Regions from separate parts of the Proteiniborus sp. DW1 genome, predicted to be linked through region 3. Evidence: riboswitches for the same ligand, from Rfam matches in the RefSeq annotation. Region 3 holds a riboswitch; each other region holds the start of a gene.
The links. A riboswitch is a leader RNA that binds a small molecule or an ion and turns the genes downstream of it on or off. The one in region 3 is predicted to bind molybdenum cofactor.
Positions count from the first base shown of each region.

Region 1: linked by a shared signal. The riboswitch ahead of DW1_RS14895 (ABC transporter substrate-binding protein) and the one ahead of pruA (L-glutamate gamma-semialdehyde dehydrogenase) in region 3 are both predicted to bind molybdenum cofactor.
Region 2: linked by a shared signal. The riboswitch ahead of DW1_RS03200 (NADH-dependent [FeFe] hydrogenase, group A6) and the one ahead of pruA (L-glutamate gamma-semialdehyde dehydrogenase) in region 3 are both predicted to bind molybdenum cofactor.

Region 1 is NZ_FMDO01000062.1:44,905-53,590, forward strand. Features, by position in the region: gene DW1_RS14875 (molybdopterin biosynthesis protein) at 1-174, opposite strand, end outside; gene glp (molybdopterin molybdotransferase MoeA) at 330-1,556, opposite strand; gene DW1_RS14885 (ATP-binding cassette domain-containing protein) at 1,558-2,190, opposite strand; gene DW1_RS14890 (ABC transporter permease) at 2,192-2,881, opposite strand; gene DW1_RS14895 (ABC transporter substrate-binding protein) at 3,133-4,023, opposite strand; molybdenum cofactor riboswitch at 4,476-4,597, opposite strand; gene fdhD (formate dehydrogenase accessory sulfurtransferase FdhD) at 4,566-5,348, opposite strand; gene DW1_RS14905 (molybdenum cofactor guanylyltransferase) at 5,362-5,964, opposite strand; gene DW1_RS14910 (MogA/MoaB family molybdenum cofactor biosynthesis protein) at 5,974-6,462, opposite strand; gene DW1_RS14915 (ferritin-like domain-containing protein) at 6,465-6,965, opposite strand; gene fdhF (formate dehydrogenase subunit alpha) at 6,973-8,686, opposite strand, start outside.
Region 2 is NZ_FMDO01000013.1:32,639-41,324, forward strand. Features, by position in the region: gene DW1_RS03185 (NUDIX hydrolase) at 1-232, shown strand, start outside; gene DW1_RS03190 (YgiQ family radical SAM protein) at 257-2,200, shown strand; gene typA (translational GTPase TypA) at 2,388-4,211, shown strand; molybdenum cofactor riboswitch at 4,342-4,461, shown strand; gene DW1_RS03200 (NADH-dependent [FeFe] hydrogenase, group A6) at 4,557-6,293, shown strand; gene DW1_RS03205 (ECF transporter S component) at 6,303-6,791, shown strand; gene DW1_RS03210 (calcium/sodium antiporter) at 6,922-7,872, opposite strand; gene DW1_RS03215 (leucyl aminopeptidase) at 8,052-8,686, shown strand, end outside.
Region 3 is NZ_FMDO01000058.1:17,325-21,946, reverse strand. Features, by position in the region: gene trpB (tryptophan synthase subunit beta) at 20-1,177, shown strand; gene DW1_RS14320 (GNAT family N-acetyltransferase) at 2,003-2,266, shown strand; molybdenum cofactor riboswitch at 2,567-2,687, shown strand; gene pruA (L-glutamate gamma-semialdehyde dehydrogenase) at 2,788-4,413, shown strand.

The DNA of each region.
Region 1 (8,686 bases), on a different contig from region 3:
ATAATGTGGAGATGAGGTTTTTGCATAAATTGCTTCATAAGTTATTCTTCCTAAAGCTTCTAGAACTTGAATTTCTTCGTGTTCAAATTCTTTAGCTAGCCTTTCATAATATAGTCTTCTGGCTTCATCAACATCTGTATTACCTATATAAATACTTCTATCTTCCTTTTTCAATAGTCTCCCTCGCTTTCTATCATTCTACCTTAACTCGAAACATAATAGAAATATTAAGCGAACTTCAGATTAAATCTACAACTCTTAGCGAGTGTAGATTTATAATCCATTAAGTATCTACGCTTATGTTTCTTAGCATTTCTTTATCTAGCAAACTATAAGAAATATACCTCTCTTATCTCTCCTTTTAATATCCCTTCTTCATGTGGCTTTAGTACAATATATCCATCTGATTTAGAAAGTAATGTAATCATTCCCGACTTCCCAAAAGTTGGTATTGCATATGTTTTTCCTTCTCTTTCTACCACATTGACCAATTGATATGTTTCTTTTCCTGGTGATGAGGGAAAATTGAAATCAAGTATTGCAGTAGTTTTGCTAACTTTATCTTTTATATTCAATAAATTTCTTATGAAATACTCTATAAATACCTTGAAAACAATTATTGAAGAAACAGGATGTCCCGGCAGTCCAAATATTGCTTTCCCTTTTCCTTCTCCTATAATTGTAGGCTTTCCTGGTTTTATAGATACTCCGTGCACAAAAACACCTTTACCGTCAAATGAATTTATTACCTTGCTAGTATAATCTCTAGTTCCTACTGAGCTTCCCCCAGAAATTATTACTATGTCTGAGACATCAAGTGCCTTTTCCACACTTCCTCTTAACAGTTCAAAGTCATCTCTCACAATGGACCTACCAGCAACCTTACCACCTAACTTCGTAATCAAAGAATGAAGTGCATAGCTATTTATATCTCTCACTTTTCCCATAGTGAGTTCTTCCTCTAAGTCTACTATTTCGTCACCAGTTGAAATTATAAAAAATCTAGGCTTTTTATATACCTTTATATTTGATACACCAAGGGCTGCTAAAACTCCTATATCTTGAGAAGATAATCTTTTTCCCTTTTCAATTATTCTCTCTCCTATTTTTATGTCATCACCTTTTAATATAACATTCTCACCAACTGATAGAGGTCTATATACCATTAAGGTTGAGTCATCAAGTTTTTCTGCATATTCAATCATTATTACTGCATCTGAGCCTTCTGGTACCATACCGCCTGTAGGCACATAAATAGCCTCACCGTTGGATAACTTTATATTTGTTTCTTCACCCATTCTAATTTCTCCTAAAAGAGTTAAGAAGCTTGGAATAGATTCACTTGCTCCATGGGTGTCAGAGCTCTTAACTGCATATCCATCTACTGTTGAACGGTTGAACTCAGGTACATTTTCTTTAGCTACTATATCCTCAGCAAGTATTCTATCTGTTGCTTCTAGTATATTAATCTCTTCTATTTCAATACTATACTCGTTAAAAGCCTCTAGCATCATTTTCCTTCCAGCTTCAACTGAAACTACATTGAAAAAGTCCATTCTAATAGGTCACCCTTCCCTTTTCAAGATAAATAATATTGTCACATATTCTATTTGACTGCTCTAGATTATGTGTAACAATTATAACCGTTGCTCCTGTTTCCCGATTAAAGTTTAATATTTCTCTTTCTAAAACCTTAATGGATTCTGGATCTATATTTGATGTAGGCTCATCTAGTAATAAAAGCTCAGGTTCAAACACTAGTGCCCTTGCCAAAGATACTTTTTGTGATTCTCCTCCAGAAAGTAAATGTGCCTTTTTATCTCTAAGTCCTTCAATCCCTAACCTACTGATTACTTTATTGACTCTGTTTTTTATATCTTCTTTATTAAATTTTCTAATTTTTAAAGGATATTCAATGTTTAGATAAACTTTTCTTTTAAAAAGATAGGGTTTTTGTGAAACTAATGTCATCCTGTCATATGGTTTCGAATTAATGACTGATTGGTCATACGATACTGTACCCGTATATTCATCATCCAGTCCTGCGATTATGTTAAGCAATGTACTTTTACCAGAGCCATTAGGACCAATTATCCCTGTTATTTTTCCTTTTTCTATTTCTAGCTTTTCTATATCTAGTACTAGTTTATCATTGTAATATTTTTTTATATTATTTATAGATACTTTCAAATTAATCCTCTCCTTGATAGGAGTATATTATGCTATTTACCCCAAAAGAAATTATTAAAAGCACAATTCCTAAAGCTATTGCCATAGGATAATCTCCCATAGAATTCATCATTGAAATAGTTGTTGTAATAACTCTTGTATGGTTTTTTATATTTCCTCCAACTATCATAACTGCTCCAACCTCAGATATGGCTCTTGAAAAAGCTGTTGCAATATTAACTAAGATATCTACTTTTAGTTCTTTTATTATAAGTATTATTATATCAAGCTTCCCTGCACCTAAAGTTTTTCCTACCTTTTCAATAGTCTTTCCACGGTTTTTTGAAAGACTGTATGTTAGCCCAATTATTAGAGGAGTTACTAATAATGTTTGAGCAATTATCATAGCTGTAGGAGTATATAGTAAGTCAAGAAATCCTAATGGCCCCTTTCTTGAAAGTAATATAGCAACTACCAATCCCACTATTACTGAAGGAACACTCATCATTGTGTATACTAATCTTGAAAATAGGCGTTTACCTTTAAACTCCTTTATTCCTAAATAAATACCTAAGGGTATAGATATTATTGAAGAAAGAATAGTAGATAAAGAGGATACAAATAATGATAATAATATTATCTTATATACTTCTTTATCTAAACTTATTAGTAAGTATCCTGCTTCTTTAAAACCATTTAAAATATAGTCCATTTAATTCTCCCCTTTGTAAAAATCCTAGCATAGCATTGTTTGCTACATACCATTGCACTTTCCTTGAGCTATGCAGTTCCGACTCTAAGCTAGGCAAGCATGAATCCCTAAAATAATTATTATAGAAAAATAGCCGCATGCTGCCAGTGAGGCTAAGCATGCAGCTAGTATAACTTCTTATAGCTCTTAATTATACTACTTGAGTAAATAACTTTTATATTATTTTAGCTTATAATATATGATTTCAATTTTTACTTTCCATTAGGTACGAATAATGGCATTCCATACTTATCTACACCAAATTCACCTATTAGTTTTTGTCCTTTTTCAGACAACATCCAATCCATAAATGCTTTTGCTCCCTCAGCATTTATTTTATCACTTTTTTCTGGGTTTACTGGTATTATACCATATTGATTAAATAAATTCTCGTCTTTTTCTATTATTATATCAAGATCTAATGTATCTCTTAAGCTAAGATAAGTTGCTCTATCTGTTAATGTATAACCTTGTTTTTCTGAAGCTATTTTCAATACATCGCCCATTCCACTACCTGCTGATAAGTACCAATCTCCTTGTGGTTCTATGCCAGCTGTTTTCCATATTTCTAATTCTTTCTTATGAGTACCTGAATCGTCACCTCTTGAAACAAATTTAGCTTGGTTTTCAGAGATAGTAGTTAAACCTGTAAGAATATCATTTGGTGAATTTTCCTTTAACTTTAGAGGATCGTCTTTTGGTCCAACTAGTATAAAATCATTATACATTACATCATGTCTTTCAGTACCATGACCTTCTTTAACAAACTCTTCTTCTGATGCTTTAGCATGTACAAGTAGTATATCTGCATCTCCATCTTTCCCCATTTGAAGAGCTTTACCAGTTCCTACTGCTATAACCTTAACTTCTATACCTGTATCTTCAGTAAATTTAGGAAGCAAATAATCTAAAAGTTTACTATCTTGTGTACTAGTAGTTGTAGAAAGTATAATACTTCCACCTAATTTTTCTTCGTTATCATTTCTATTGCCATTAGATTGATCTACGGAATTTTCAGGTTGATCTGTAGATTTAGGTGTACATCCAACTAATAAAGAAAATACAAGTAAGATACTTAAAGAAATTAACAAAAACTTTTTCATGAGTATTTTTTCCTCCTTTTATTATGTAGTTTTTTTAACCGCAATTTCCGAATGCAAATTTATTTGTGACTACCCTCCATAAATTCGGTGATTGGGATATTTGACCTGCTAATCACTTCCTGATAAAAGAATTCAACAAGTAGGGATAAGTCGTTTACCGCAATCTCATAATTTAAATTTATTGGCTCGCTATCACTCGCATAAATTTGATTCTCCTTGCGTTTGACCTACCTACGATTCTTTTAAAAAGGCATTCAAATCAATCGAGTTAGGTCATTAGCAGTCAAATAACTAAATCTGCTAACTCCCTTCGGTCGTTCAAACTTGGTGCTTGATACATTTGACCTACCAGCAATTTCTCGATTAAAGCATTCGAAAAGTTAGGTTAGATCATAAAAAAAGACAGTCCCAAAAAGGACTGTTTTAAACTAGTGGCAAAACATTAAATTTTACCAACAGGTTAAAACTTTCCTTTCCAAATACGGGAGGCACAAGAATTTCTCCTTATACCCATCGGCTAGACTTCATGGTCAACATTGACTTTAGAAGTTTAAGCTCGGAAAATTTGAGTAGATATTCATTTTTTCTCCTCTGGCAAAGCCTATGAGGGTTATATTTAATTCTCTTGCTAATTCTACTGCAAGACTAGTAGGAGCTGCTCTAGATACTAGTATAGGAATTTCTCTTTTTGCAGTCTTTATAAGCATTTCAGACGATATCCTTCCACTAACTAGAAGTATCTTGTCTGTTAAGGGGATATCCTCCACTAATGCTCTTCCTAGTACCTTATCTAATGCATTATGTCTTCCTATGTCTTCTTCAAAGATAAGTATATCATTAAAGCTACATAGGGCACAACTATGAACCCCTCCTGTATTTAAAAAAAGCTCTGAGTTTTTACTAAAGGCTTTTACAAGGTTCTTTATTTCATCTAAGGTTATAGTTAAGTAATTATTTATCTTCTTAGACTTAAAGGAATCTAATACATTATAAAACAGTGTACCCTTACCACAGCCTGATGTAATAGTTCTTTTCCCATACAGTTTTTCTATTAATGAGCTTTTATTTTTTAACTCAACATAAGAAAGACCTTTTTCTTCGTCTATTTTTAGATTAACAATGTCTGAAGTAGAACTTATAAAACCTTCTGAATAAAGAAAACCTACAGTCAAATATTTAAGAGATTTTGGACTACATAGTAGTGTTATAAATTCTTCATCATTTATAAATATAGTAAAAGGATATTCTGAAACTACTATGTCTTCTTCTTTTAATATATTGTCACCCTTCACTCTTATTATATCTACTTTTTTTGTATCATTCATAGGATTTACCTCTTTATTCATTAGCAATTTTAATCAAATAGTTATTTAAGTCTTCCTTTGTATTGAGATTCAAAAACATATCCCAATTAGGACTAAACCTTCTAGCCTCTTCTTCACTTATATAGTATACATCCACCTTCTCTAATAGTGAATTAATAGATCTATTACCACTAAAAAGATGCTTCTCTATTTCAATTTTGAGTTTTTTAGAATAAAAAGCATTAAAAGGCTCTATCCAACTACCAAATCTAGTAATACAAGCAGAAGTATCTATGCATCTAATACTATTCTTCATATATCTTATATAATCAAAATTTATATTAGGCATGTCACATGCTAGAAAGTAGGAAAATTCATTTGAAGCCATGGTTAATCCTGCATGTATGCCGCTTAACGGGCCTCTTCCGACTATTATGTCACTAATTATCTTATCCCCAAGCCCCTTATAGCACTCAGGTCTATTAGTTACTATAATAATCTCATCAAACTCCTGGTTGAGTTTCATTATGAGACTATCCATAAGTCTTCTTTCATTAATTTTCAGTAGTTGCTTATCAAAGCCCATTCTAGAACTTTTACCACCTGCTAGTATGACAGCAGTACCAAACTTCTTCATATATATCACCTATCTAGCACATTCACCTGTTTTACCTGTTAATATCTCAAGACCATGATGTATACTATCAATAATATATTCTAAAGATTCTCTTACAGCCTTTGGACTTCCAGGCAAATTAACTATAAGTGTCTCTTTTCGTATTCCTGATGCTGCCCTTGATAGCATAGCTCTTGGTGTAATACTCAAACTATAGTATCTAATGGCTTCTGATATTCCTGGAGCCATTCTATCACATACCTTAATAGTTGCTTCTGGAGTTACATCTCTTTTACTAAATCCAGTACCACCTGTAGTTAATATTAAATCTAGCTTCAGTTCATCTGACATATGAACCATTTCTCTTGATATACTGTCCTCATCGTCTGGAAGAATAACATACCTCTCAACAGTATACCCCTTTTTCTCCAAAATATCAGAAATAACCTTACCACTTAAATCTTCTCTTTCACCTTTTGAGCCTTTATCACTGGCTGTAATTATTCCAACTCTAAACATTTTTATCCTCCCCAAGGAAGATTCATATATTCCTTCATTCTTCTGTCATATTCAGATTTGAATAATCTTTCATGACCATCTTCCCACTCAGCTAATTTATTGAATAAAGTTTTTGCTACTTCATCGTCAGCACTTTCTGCTGCTTTTCTATAGAATTCCGCATAATCTCTTTCAATTAAATAAGCCATCCTTAGCACAGTTAAATCTGGAATATCAGATTCCATTAAAGTCTCAGCTATATGTTCAGACTTTTCTCTAGACTCAAAAATATTTTTTTCATCTCTATTAAAGCCCTCTGACTTAATATTAAATGAGTCTGTTTCAAGATATTCCTCTAATTGTTCTTTTATGAAGTTGTAGTGCTCCATTTCTACATCTGCTAAATCTAAAAATAGCTTTCTTGTAGTTGGATTATTAAACTTTTCTGCTTTTTCTTTGAAAAAATTATATCCATCAAGCTCCATTTGCATAGCATATTTCATTATTTGCTCATACTTTTTCATAGACATCTCAGCTCCCTATCTTTTGAATTTTAACAGCAGCCACTTTAAGCTCTGGTATTTTTGCTATTGAATCTAGTTTACTATTAGTTAGGTAGTTAGCAGCACCTTCAGCAAAGTGGAATGGCATAAATAGTACATTTTCTTCTATTATATCAGTTACCTTTGCTGTTGTAGTTATTTCTCCACGTCTTGAAGCTAACTTTACCTTTTCTCCGTGAGATATTCCAAGCTTAATAGCTGTCGCTTCATTTATTTCAACATAGGATTCAGGAGCTATTCTATTTAGTCCTTCTACTTTACCTGTCATAGTTCTAGTATGATAGTGATACAATATTCTTCCTGTCGTAAAGATAAATGGATACTCTGAGTCAGGAGTTTCAGCACTTACTGTATAATCTATTGGCATAAATAAGCCTTTACCTCTTGCAATAGAAGCCTTATGAAGATATTTTGTACCAGGATGCTCTTTGTCTGGACACGGCCACTGAATGCCAACTTTCTCTAATCTATCATAGCTAATACCCGCATATGATGGAGTTACACTAGCTATTTCATCCATTATTTCTGACGGATGGCCATATTTCTTATTATATCCTAGTTTATTCATTATCTCCATAATTATTTGCCAATCTGGTTTAGATTCTCCAACAGGATTTATTGCTTTTCTAATTCTTTGAACTCTTCTCTCAGTATTAGAAAACGTTCCGTCCTTCTCTGCAAATGATGCGGCAGGAAGTACTACGTCAGCAAGCTCTGCAGTTTCAGTTAGGAATATGTCCTGAACTACTAGAAAATCAACATTATTTAGAGCTTTTCTTACATGGTTTATATCTGGATCAGAAACCATTGGATTTTCTCCCATTATATATAGAAATTTAATGTTTCCATGCTCTGCCCCATCTAAAATTTCAGGTATAGTTAAACCAATTTTATTTGAAAGTTTAGCATCCCATGCTTTTTCGAACTTTTCTATTACTTCTGGCTTGAATACCTTTTGGTATCCTGGTAAATCTGATGGTAATCCACCCATATCACAAGCACCTTGAACATTGTTTTGTCCTCTAAGTGGATTTACTCCCGCTGATTCTTTTCCTATATTCCCACATAGCAGTGCAAGGTTTGATATAGACATAACAGAATGTGTCCCAGTAGTATGCTGTGTAATACCCATTGCATAATATATGCCTGCTTTTTCTGCTTCTGCATATATTAAAGCAGCCTTAATTATGTCTTCTGCTCTTACTCCACAAATTTTTGCAACTGCTTCTGGTGTATAATCTTTTACAGCTTTAACTAGTTCTTCATAATTTTCTGTTCTTTCTTCTATATAGGCCTTATCCTGTAAACCTCTTTCTATGATTACATTCATCATAGCATTTAGTAGTGCAATGTTTGTTCCTGGTTTAATTTGAAGATATACATCTGCATAATCAGCTAGTTCTATTCTTCTTGGATCTGCTACAATTAGTTTTGCACCTTTTCTTTTAGCTCTCTTAATCATAGTACCTATTACGGGGTGGTTCTCAGTGGTGTTAGAGCCAATTACAAACATGGCATCAGTATTTAGTATTTCCTGAATGCTATTTGTCATAGCACCACTTCCTAATGTAGTTGCAAGACCTGCAACTGTTGAGGAGTGTCAGAGGCGCGCACAGTGGTCTACGTTATTAGTTCCTATCACCGCTCTAAATAGCTTCTGGAATAAATAGTTCTCTTCATTA
Region 2 (8,686 bases), on a different contig from region 3:
GATATATATCGAAAGCATAGGGTTTATTTCTAAAAAGTGGGGGCCAGTTGTAGATGTGATATTTCTCTGTAAGCTTGAAAAAGGTGAGCCATACCCAGCGTCACCTAGTGAGGTTGCAGAAGTCTATTGGATGACAACAGAGGAAATTTCAGAAAATGAAAAAGTTCCACAGTGGGTGAAGAAGTGCATTAGTAATGCAGACAAAGTAAGACTTAGTTTAAACGGTAATTGAATTAAAAATTAAAGGAATGATTTTATGCTTCAATTTTTACCTATAAATAAAGAAGAAATGAAGGAAAGAGGCTGGGAACAGCCGGACTTTATACTGATTACAGGAGATGCATATGTAGACCATCCTTCCTTTGGAGCTGCCATAATTGGAAGATTATTAGAAAATGAGGGCTTTAAAGTAGGGGTCATATCTCAACCTTCTTGGCAAAGCACTAAGGACTTTAGAAAACTTGGAAAGCCTAGACTTGCATTTTTAATAACTGGTGGAAATATTGATTCAATGGTAAACCATTATACAGTTGCCAAGAGAAGAAGGAAAGCAGATGCATATTCCCCAGGTGGAAAGATGGGACTTCGTCCAGATAGAGCAACTATAGTCTATGGAAACAGAGCAAAGGAAGCCTATAGCGATGTACCTATTATACTAGGGGGAATAGAGGCTAGTCTTAGAAGATTAGCTCACTATGACTATTGGGATGATAAGGTCAGACGTTCAATACTATTAGATTCAAAAGCAGATTTATTAGTGTACGGTATGGGAGAAAAGCAAATAATTGATATTGCCCATGGTCTTGATAATGGAATAGATATTCAATATCTAAACTTCATAAAAGGAACTGTATATAAAACTAAGACAATAAGCCATATACATGATGGTATTATATTGCCATCATATGATGAAATAATTGAATCAAAGAAAAAATATGCTGAAAGCTTCATGGTTCAGCACAATAATATGGACGCAATGTGGGGTAAGACTTTAATAGAGCCCTATAGAGATGTATATGTAGTAGAAAATCCACCTGCAAAGCCATTGGAACAGTCTGAACTAGATAAAACATACTCCTTGCAATACATGAGAAACTACCATCCAATATATGAGGAAGCAGGTGGGGTTCCTGCCATAGAAGAGGTTAAATTTAGTATCATAAGTAACAGAGGTTGCTTTGGAAGCTGTAGTTTTTGTGCCCTTACTTTTCATCAAGGAAGAGTTGTACAAGCTAGGAGCCATATATCCATAATTACAGAGGCTAATAAGATTGTTTGGGAACCAGACTTTAAGGGATATATACATGATGTAGGAGGACCTACAGCTAACTTTAGACACAGAGCCTGTGAAAAGCAGGTTAAGTATGGAGTATGTAAAAACAAACAATGTCTTTTTCCAAATCCTTGTAGTCAATTATATATAGATCATCAGGATTATTTAAGCCTTTTAAGAAAATTAAGACAGTTGCCAAATGTAAAAAAGGTTTTTGTTCGTTCTGGAATAAGATATGACTATCTAATACATGACAAAGATGATGAATTCTTCAACGAGTTATGCCAGCATCATATAAGTGGTCAATTAAAGGTTGCACCTGAACATATATCTCCAAATGTACTAGAGAAAATGGGTAAACCTAAGAAGGAAGTATATGAAAAGTTCGTGAATAAATATAAAAAAATAAATGAAGATCTAGGCTTAACTCAGTTTATAGTGCCATATTTAATGTCCAGTCATCCAGGCTCTACACTAAAAGAAGCTATAGAGCTAGCAGAATATCTTAGGGATTTAGGCTATATGCCTGAACAGGTACAAGACTTTTATCCAACACCAGGAACTTTATCGACCTGCATGTATTATACAGGCTTAGACCCTAGAACAATGGAAGAAGTATATGTACCTAAAAACTCTCGGGAAAAGGCAATGCAAAGGGCATTGATACAATACAGAAACCCTAAGAATTATGACTTAGTATATGAAGCTCTTGTACAGGCTGGAAGAACTGATTTAATAGGCTTTGGAGGAAAATGTTTAATATGGCCTAGGAAAAAAGGAAATGAGAGAAAAAACACTAGAGTTAAAGGAAGTCCTAACAAGGATATTAGAGGTAATAAAAATAATAGAGTTAGTAAGAAATCCAAGAGTGATAAAAATAGTAGAAACAGCAAAGAGAATAAAAGAAAAGAAGAAAGAAAAAAATAAAAAGTAGAATTAGAGCATAGCTACTCTCATTAATTTAGAGGGTATTTTTGGATTAATATATCTACTTGAACTGGAAGAAACTAAATATATGTTTTTTAAGAGTATCATTTATCAATTTTTATTGATTTTTATATATAGTATGATAAAATAGCTTTTGTTGGAATTTTATTTGGAAAGAGGAATAATAGTGAAAACAAAAAGAGATGATATACGAAACTTAGCTATAATCGCCCATGTTGATCATGGCAAAACTACACTAGTTGACCAGCTTTTAAGACAAAGTGGTACATTTAGGGTAAATCAAGTCCTTACAGAAAGGGTTATGGATTCAAACGACTTAGAAAGAGAACGTGGTATCACAATACTATCCAAAAATACAGCTGTATATTATAAAGATATAAAAATAAATATTATAGATACTCCTGGTCATGCCGACTTTGGGGGAGAAGTAGAACGTGTTCTTAAAATGGTAAATGGAGTGATTTTAGTAGTAGATGCTTTTGAAGGTGCTATGCCACAGACAAAGTTTGTATTAAAAAATGCATTAGAATTAAATCTACCTGTAATAGTATGTATAAATAAGATAGATAGGCCAGAGGCAAGACCAAACGAAGTAATAGATGAAGTTCTGGACTTATTCATAGAGTTAGGCGCAGATGAGAGCCAACTGGATTGTCCCTTTGTATTTGCATCTGCAAAAGGTGGAACTGCTTCATTAGATATGAATGAACAAAAAGACAATATGGAAGATTTATTTGAAACCATAATAAAATACATCCCAGCTCCAGAAGGAGAGAGAGATGAGCCTCTTCAAGTTCTAATATCTACAATAGACTATAACGAGTATGTGGGTAGAATAGGTATTGGAAAGGTTGAAAGGGGAAGCATTAAAGTAAATGAGCCAGCTGTGATAGTGAATTATTTAGAACCAGAGGTTCAGAAAAAAGTAAAAATAACCAAGATATACGAGTTCGAGGGACTTAATAGAGTAGAAGTAGATAGTGCTGAAATAGGAAGCATAATAGCAGTATCTGGTGTAGAAGGAATACACATAGGGGACACTATATGTGCACCAGAAAGACCAGAGCCACTTCCTTTTGTTAAGATATCTGAACCAACTATTGCAATGACATTTTCAGTTAATAACAGTCCTTTTGCTGGTCAAGAAGGAAAATTCGTGACATCCAGACAGGTTAGAGAAAGACTTTTTAAGGAGCTTAATACAGATGTAAGCTTAAGAGTAGAAGAAACTGAATCAACAGATTCATTTAAGGTATCAGGAAGAGGAGAACTTCATCTCTCAATATTAATAGAGACTATGAGAAGAGAAGGATACGAATTTCAAGTCTCAAAGCCAGAGGTTTTATTTAAAACTATAGATGGAAAAAAACATGAACCTATTGAAAAAGTTATTATAGATGTGCCTGAAGAATACGTAGGTTCAGTTATAGAAAAGCTAGGCCAGAGAAAAGGTGAACTGATTACTATGACTCAACCTAGTGGAGGCTATACTAGATTAGAGTTTATGATACCAGCTAGAGGCTTAATTGGTTATCGCTCAGAGTTCATGACAGATACTAGAGGTAATGGAATATTGAATTCAGTATTTGAAGGATATCAGCCATATAAAGGAGATATACCTAGAAGACCACAAGGTTCACTAGTAGCCTTTGAATCTGGAGAAGCAGTGACATATGGGTTGTATGCAGCCCAAGAAAGAGGAATACTATTCATTACACCAGGAACCAAGGTATATGAAGGTATGGTAGTAGGGCAAAATGCAAAATCAGGGGATATAGAAGTGAATGTATGTAAGAGAAAACAGCTTACAAATACGAGAGCATCAGGTTCAGATGATGCACTAAGACTTTCACCACCTAAGATTATGAGTCTTGAAGAAGCACTAGAATTCATAGAAGATGATGAACTACTAGAGATTACTCCTGAAAACATTAGAGTAAGAAAAAGTATACTTGACCATAATCTAAGGTATAAATCTAAGAAAAAATAGATAGAAAGCCATAGTTGAAATTATTCTAGCTATGGCTTTTTTATTTTTCGATTTTTTAATTTTTTAAGAAAAATGATAAAATTTAGAAATAAAGTTGACAAAAGAATAACATTGAAATAGAATTTTTTTAGAAATAGAATAACTCCGAGTTTATAATCCTAAAGACAAGAGTCAATGGATATAAGCCTATGGGTATGAATAGAAATGTTCATGCCTCCCGTGTTTGGAAAGGAGGATTTTTTACCGACATCATATAGACGTATCGGTTTTTTACCATGCGAAAAAAACTCATTTTATAAGGAGTTTTCTGTTTTTTTAATATAAATGATGAAGGGGAGTGTTATTGTGGAAATGGTTAACTTAACAATCAATGGCATAAAAACTCAAGTGCCAAAAGGTATTACAGTCCTAGAAGCAGCTAGGGGATTGAATATTCACATTCCTACTCTATGTTTTTTAAAAGAAATAAACGAAGTAGGCTCTTGTAGAATGTGCGTTGTAGAGGTAAAGGGGGCTAGAGCTCTACAGGCATCATGTCTTCTTCAAGTTCAAGAAGGTATGGAAGTATGGACTGCTTCAAAGAAGGTGAGAGAGGCCAGAGCAACTATTCTTGAACTTATTTTGGCACGTCATGATAGAGAATGCCTTACTTGTTCACGAAATCTAAACTGTGAACTTCAAAAGCTTTCAGAAGAAATGGGTATAGGTGAGATAAGTTATCAAAATAATAACAAGACACATACTGTAGATCAGGCCTCACCAGCAATAGTTAGGGACCAAAACAAATGTATACTTTGTGGAAGATGTGTAAGTGTATGCAAGAATGTGCAAGGAACAGGAGTTATAGATTTTGGGGGAAGAGGAGTTAGAACAGTAGTAACTACTCCTTTTGAAAAAAGTTTATCAGAGTTAGCATGTATTAATTGTGGACAGTGTATAAAGGTTTGTCCAGTTGGTGCATTAAGAGAAAAAGACGATAGAGATAGAGTGTGGGAAGCTCTTGAAGATAATGAAAAATACGTTATTGTTCAAACTGCTCCAGCAGTGAGAGTTGCTTTAGGTGAGGAATTTGGTATGCCTATTGGAACCAATGTAGAAGGCAAAATGGTGACAGCTCTTAGAAGATTGGGATTTGATAGAGTGTTTGATACAGATTTTGCAGCAGATTTGACAATTATTGAGGAAGGTACAGAACTTATAGGAAGATTAAAGAATGGTGGAAAACTTCCTATGATTACTTCCTGTTCGCCTGGATGGATTAAATATTGTGAACATTTTCATAATGATTTTTTAGATAATTTATCTAGCTGTAAATCACCCCATCAAATGCTAGGGGCATTAACTAAGTCATATTATGCAGAAAAAATGGGAATAGATCCGAAGAAAATTTTTGTAGTATCTGTAATGCCTTGTACAGCTAAAAAGTATGAATCTGCACGTGAAGAGCTATCTGTAGATGGACTCAGAGATGTAGATGCAGTTATTACAACTAGAGAATTAGCTAAGATGATAAAGGAAGCCAGAATAGATTTTGCATCCTTAGAAGAACAACAGTTTGATAAGGTTATGGGAGAATCTACTGGAGCAGCTGTGATATTTGGAACCACTGGAGGTGTTATGGAAGCAGCTCTAAGGACTGTTGCAGATATATTATCTAATCAAGACTTAAAAGAGATAGACTATACGCCTGTTAGAGGATTAGAAGGAATCAAAGAAGCTACTGTTAGAATAGGAAACCTTGATGTGAAAGTAGCTGTTGCACATGGCACAGGGAATGCAAGCAAACTTTTAGGTAAGGTGAGAAAAGGTGAAGCTGATTATCATTTTATTGAAGTAATGGGATGTCAAGGTGGATGTATAAATGGTGGAGGACAGCCAATTATAATGGATAAGGATAAAACTGAAGAAGTATGTAAGCTAAGAGCACAAGGCCTATATAATATTGATAAAGAAATGCCTTTAAGAAAGTCTCATACTAATCCAGAAATAAAAGCATTATATGAAGAATACCTTGGAGAAGCTAATGGACATAAGGCTCATAAGCTATTACATACTCACTATATAAAAAGAGCAAAGATTTAGGTGGGAAAAGTGGATGTAAAAGTTAGAACCCTAACAAAAGCGGCTTTATTGCTTGCAATTGCTTTAGTATTTCAGTTCGTTAAAATGGGACAGTTAATAACTGGCTCAGGAATAAACGCAGTACTAATTTTAGCAGCTCACATATGTGGATTACCTTGGGCTATAGCTATTGGATTTACCACTCCATTTATGGCTGTAGTATTAGGAGTTCAACCTCCTGCAATGATTATAGTTGTCCCATTTATTGTAGCAGGAAATATTATTTATGCTACGGCATACGGTCTAATAAGAAAAAGAAGTAAGATAATAGGAATCATAGTTGCAGCTCTTATAAAGTTTGGACTATTATACTCTGCTGTGAATTTTATTTTGACAGTAAAGCCTCCAATAAAAGCCGCGCTAAGCTTTCCACAGCTTATAACTGCTTTAGTAGGTGGTACGTTAGCACTTGTTATTATACAGGTTATAGAACGAATAAAAAACCATCAGCCAACTTAATATAATTAACTTGATTAATAGGATTAGCTTTGCATCTACTCGGATGTATAGCTAATCTTATTTAATTATTGAGCATGAAGGCTTTTACTAACCTTTTATTCAAGTAAAACTAATATTTTGGTAGAAGTTTTTAACCTAAATAAAAACCATATAAAAACACTAAATATATAACATAGATTACTAATAAAACTATACCTTGGACTCTATAAGTCTTCTTTTTAATAAATGAGGGGATTATTAAAATTGACACTATTATAAGAGCAGCAGGAAAATCCAATAATATATTTTGTTTTAAAACCTTAAGTGGTGCTACAAAAGCAGATACTCCAATGACCATAGTGATGTTCATGATGTTTGATCCTACTATATTGCCTATTGCCATATTAGTATGACCTTTTTTAATAGTGGTTATTGCCGTCGCCAATTCAGGCAAAGATGTGCCTAGTGCAATTATTGACAGGGCTATAACTGATTCAGGAACACCTATGCTCCTTGCAATTACTACACCACTATGTACCAATAGTTCTGCACCTCCAAATATAGTCAATGCACCAACTACAAAAAGTACTCCAATTCTTAATTTCATTTTAGGCTCTAAATCAAGCTTATGGCTAGTAGTTTTTTTTTCTATTCTATTTTTTAGAATAAAAAAATCTAAAATTACATAGATAATTAGCATGGCAATAAGAACTAATGAATCTGACTTATCTATTACTCTATCCAGTGCTAGGTATGACATTATAATTAAATATAGCGACAAAAGAATTGATTTTAACCTAAAGAAGTTGCTAGTTATTTTACTTGGGCTTATAACACAGATAAGTGCAAGTATTAATCCAGTATTGCAAATAATTGAACCTACTGCATTGCCAATACTCATAGTTGTAAATCCATCTTTGGCTGCTGATATAGAAACAATAGATTCAGGCAATGTAGTAGCTAAGCTTACAATAGTGGCTCCAATAAGCACCTCTGGAAGTCCTGAAGCCCTAGCTAGGGTAATTGCAGAATCAGTAAACCAATCACCGCCTTTAATAATCAACAATAGTCCTATAGAAAAAAGCAAGATAGCATATATCAAATGAATACCTCCTTTATAATAGTACCGTATAGTTAATATGTATTTTTTAATAAATAAAAGTATACTTGTGAGTTTGTATTGAAGGAAAATAAACTTATTTATAGAAATGTAATATATAATCAATTTTAAGTTGAGTATTAAGCTATTTGCAATTAATAATATATAAGGAGGATATCACTATGGTATTTGAGGTGCTAACAAAAAAGATGGATGATAAATATTCCGAGACAATTGTACTATCATATTACGAGGGTTTTACAGAGGCAGATATAAGTGTACCAGTCAAAGAAGCTGCCGATATGATAAAACACTTATTAAATGAAGAAGAGTTTTCGGGAAAATATAATGAGATTCAAAGCTTTAAATTAACAAGAAAGGATAACCCTAAGAAGGTAATATTATTAGGACTAGGGAAAAAAGAAGAAGTAGATATAGAAAAAGTTAGAAGGATTTTTGCTAAAGGTATAAAAGAAGCAATTAATCTAAAGACAAAAGCTGTAGATGTATATCCCATAAATACAACCAGCGAATTATCCTTAAGTCAAGTTACAAGGGCTATGACAGAAGGACTAATATTAGGAAGCTATAAATTTGATAAATATATTAAAGATAAAAAAGAAAATCCAGTTAAGAGCATATGCGTTGTTGGGGCTAATCCTGATGAAATAGTAGATATAGATAAAGGAGTAGTAGAAGGCAATATACTTAGCAAAGCTACTATATTAGCTAGAGATATGGTAAATGAGCCTGCAAATGTATTGACACCTGCTAAATTAGCTGCCATTGCTGAAAAGACAGGAAAAGAAAGTGGTTT
Region 3 (4,622 bases):
TATATTAGGAGGAATAAAAATGAAAAGAGAAAATGGATTATTTGGGCAGTATGGAGGAGCTTTTGTCTCAGAGGAATTAAAGTTAGTATTAGATGAGCTAGAAGAAGAGTTTTACAATGCAATGGAGGATGAAGTATTCTTAAAAGAGCTAGACTATTATTTAAGAGAATATGTAGGTAGAGAGAGCCCACTATACTTTGCAGAGAGACTAACAGAAGAGATGAGAGGAGCTAAGATTTATCTAAAAAGAGAAGACTTAAACCATACTGGAGCTCACAAGATTAACAATGCAATGGGACAGGGCCTGCTTGCTAAAAGGATGAGAAAAACAAGAATAATAGGAGAGACAGGTGCAGGACAGCATGGTGTTGCTACAGCTACAGTATGTGCCTTACTTGGATTAGATTGCACCATTTATATGGGTGAAGAAGACACTAAAAGACAAGAATTAAATGTTTTTAGAATGGAAATGCTAGGAGCAAAAGTGGTAGCTGTAAAGGAAGGAAATAGGACACTAAAAGAAGCAGTAGATAGGGCATTAGAGGACTATGTAAAAAATAAAGATTATACCTTTTATCTTCTTGGTTCAGCAGTAGGACCTCATCCATTTCCAATGATAGTAAGGACATTCCAATCAGTAATAGGAAAAGAAGCAAGAAAGCAAATAATAGAAAAAGAAGGCAGATTACCTGACTATGTAGTAGCTTGTGTTGGAGGAGGAAGTAATGCCATAGGGTTATTTTCACCATTTTACAATGATAAAGAAGTAAAAATGGTAGGAGTAGAGCCAGCTGGAAGAGGAATTGATACAAAGGAACATGCAGCTAGTATAAGTAGAGGTAATGTGGGTGTAATACATGGTTTTAAAAGCTACTTACTAAAGCATAATACGCATTCTATCGCAGCAGGACTAGATTATCCAGGAGTAGGACCAGAGCATAGCTACTACAGTGATATAAAAAGAGCTGAATACAAATCCGTAACTGATGAAGAAGCCTTAAATGCATTCTTTAAATTATCGAAAACTGAGGGGATAATACCAGCCTTAGAAAGCTCCCATGCCATAGCCTATGGAATGAAGTTAGCTAAAAATCTAAGTAAAGATAAGGTTATAATAATTAATTTATCTGGTAGAGGAGATAAGGATGTAGCACAAATAAAAGATATGATGAGATGAAGATAGAAGCCTTTCTTTTTAGTTGTATAGACTAAAGAGAGAGGCTTTTTAGAAAAAATTTATTTCTTTTAGTTTTCTCTTTTCGCTTTTTAGTTATTCGTCTAAATTACCCCCTAAGATGCAATAATATAATATTTTAATCATTCATTACTACATCTTTAAGATATTCATTTGAAAAGATTCGCTAATCGAAGCTATAAGGGGATTGTATTATTGCTCTTTATAAAAGTATTGGCCAAGGAGTTTGAACTAATAAAAAGTAAAGGATAAATCAGTGGTAATATTAGCTAAATTATTATATAATTTAGCTAATATTATAAAAATAGAAACAATAATTTCTATTTTTGGATGTAGATTTATGAGAAAGCTAATATTTTTATGTATATTTATTTTATTATATTATATATATGGTTTGTAACAACCTAAAGAGGTCCTCCTATTAAAGTTACTCTTTAAGACTTAAATAATGAGGGAGGATATTTTGATGAAGAAAGTTTTAACAAATAATAAACTATTTGATTACTTAAATAATGAGGTAAGTGAAAAATTTGAAGGATGATGTTTTTATATTTAGAATCGATTAGAAGAATGCAAGAGTTTCCACTGAGTTGGAATGATAGAAGCGATGATATAACTAAATTTTTGAATGAAGAAAAATGAGATGATCAAAAAAGTTATAATGAGACAGATATAAGTATACGATAACTAAGTAGAATATTAGAGATGAGGAAGATAATAATCGAGAAGAGCGCAAAGCAAGACGGATGAAACGTCCCCTTGTCCCAAAGCAAGACGGATGAAACGTCCCCTTGTCCCAAAATTTCAATGAATGGAAAGCCTTCAATGGGAACTGTCATCGAAGATAAAAATAGTATACCGCCAAATTCAAGTTTGAAGAATAAGAGATACAGTTTAATATCTATAAATAGTCAAGATATTGGAATTATTGATTATATAATGAGTTATCCAGATGAAGATGCAGTATATATAGGATTATTATTAATTCATGGAGACTTTCATAGACAAGGATATGGAAAAGCATTCATAGAAGAATTTATAGTTAACATGCAAAAAAAAAGGATACTCTAGAATAAGACTAGGTGTGTTAAAGCAAAACGAAAGTGGATTTAAATTTTGGACCAAAATCGGATTCAAAGTAGTAAAAGAAGTAGTTAGTTCAATTCATCCTGAAAAAAACTGGGAGATTAAAGTGATGGAAAAAACAATATAAAGGAAATATCTAGGGCTGTAGACTGAACAAAAACTATGCCTGTCCTTTAAGCTATAAAAAGTTGAATTTGTCCCTAAAACGGCATATAATATTTATGGAATTATTTATTTTCTGAAAATTTAGAATTGCCACAACTATAGTGTGTCTAGACAAGTTTATATTGAAAGTTTCTTCGAGTCTCTTGTTCCAAGAGGTTCTACCTATGAACAAAAGACTGTTAGGGTAAAGTTGGAAGCAGCTTTGCCTCCCAGTTTGGAAAGAAGGGAACGTAGTTGAAACAAACTAAACAATATATTGATTTAGTTTGTTTGCTATGATCAAGGATACCTTCTTTTAAAACTTTGATGATATTCAAAACATTATTAAAAGGAGGATTTTTATGTCTAACAGCTGTTTTAAGGTAAAAAAGCCAGAAAATGAACCTGTTCTAACCTATGACAAAGAAAGTTCTGAAAGAATGAACCTCAAGTTAAAAATCTCTGAACTTAAACAGAAGCATTATGAAATTCCTTTAATAATAGGAGGAAAGGAAGTACATACGGGTCAAACTCAAGAATGCATCATTCCCCACAACAAAAATCATGTTCTTGCAACTTATCATATGGCGGGAGAAAAGGAAGTAAAATTAGCAATTGAAGCAGCTTTGGAAGCTAAAAGAGAATGGTCTAAAATGCCATGGCAGCATAGGGCATCAATTTTTTTAAAAGCCGCTGAGTTGCTAGCAGGACCTTGGAGAACTACTTTAAATGCAGCAACTATGCTAGGACAAAGTAAAACAGCTCATCAGGCTGAAATTGACTCTGCTTGTGAATTGATAGATTTTCTTAGATTTAATGTGTATTATATGTCAGAAATCTACAGTGAGCAAATAATCTCCACAAATGAGAGCTGGAATAGAATGGAGTACAGACCTCTTGAGGGATTTGTTTTTGCAGTAACCCCTTTTAATTTCACTGCTATAGGTGGAAACTTATCTATATCTCCTGCTTTAATGGGAAATACAGTTGTATGGAAACCATCAGGTTCAGCTGTGTATTCTAACTATTTCTTTATGAAACTACTACAGGAGGCAGGTTTACCTGATGGAGTGATAAACTTTATTCCTGGCTCAGGAAGCTTAATTGGAGATATAGTATTTAATAGTGAATGGCTTGGAGGAGTTCATTTTACAGGTTCTACAGAAGTATTTAATGGAATGTGGAAAACAGTAGGTGCAAATATAGATAAATATAGATCTTATCCTAGGCTTGTTGGGGAGACAGGTGGAAAGGACTTTGTATTTGCTCACAAAGATGCAGATGTTGATAAGCTAGTTACTGCTTTAATAAGAGGTGCTTTTGAATATCAAGGGCAAAAGTGTTCAGCTGCTTCTCGAGCATATATACCTGAAAGCCTGTGGAACGAGGTAAAGGAAAAATTGATTAGCGAGGTTGAGACTATTAAAGTAGGAGATGTAGAAGACTTTACTAATTTTATGGGTGCTGTTATAGATAAAAAATCCTTTGATAAAATTAAAGGATATATTGAGTATGCTAATAATTCTAATGAAGCTGAAATAATCGTGGGAGGAAATTGTGATGATACTATAGGGTATTTTATAGAACCGACAATTATAGCTACTAAAAATCCATTCTTTAAAACAATGACGGAAGAAATCTTTGGACCTGTACTTACGATATATGTGTATGAGGATAATAAATTTGAAGAAACCCTTAATATCTGTAATGAATCTACCGTTTATGGACTAACTGGGTCAATATTTTCTCAGAATAGAAAAGCTATAGTTGAAATGGAGAATATACTTGAATATGCGGCAGGCAATTTATATATAAATGATAAGCCTACAGGAGCAGTTGTAGGTCAGCAACCATTTGGTGGAGGAAGAGCTTCAGGAACAAATGATAAGGCTGGAAGTAAACTAAATCTGCTTAGATGGGTAAGTCCTAGAGTGATAAAGGAAACTTTTAATGCACCTGGTAGTTATAGATATTCGTTTATGGAATAATTGTTGCTATGAATCGTAAAGCAAGGGGACGGGGTTATTGCTTTTTCATTATGATCAGTCCGGAGTCTATTAGAAGCAGTCAGATATGTTAAACTTGTGTGAATAACTAGAATATAATATGCAAATAATATAATCTTAAAATAGGCCAAAAGTTATGAAGAAAAAAATAAATGATTTAATTAGGAAAATAAGGCTTTTATTGCGGAGAT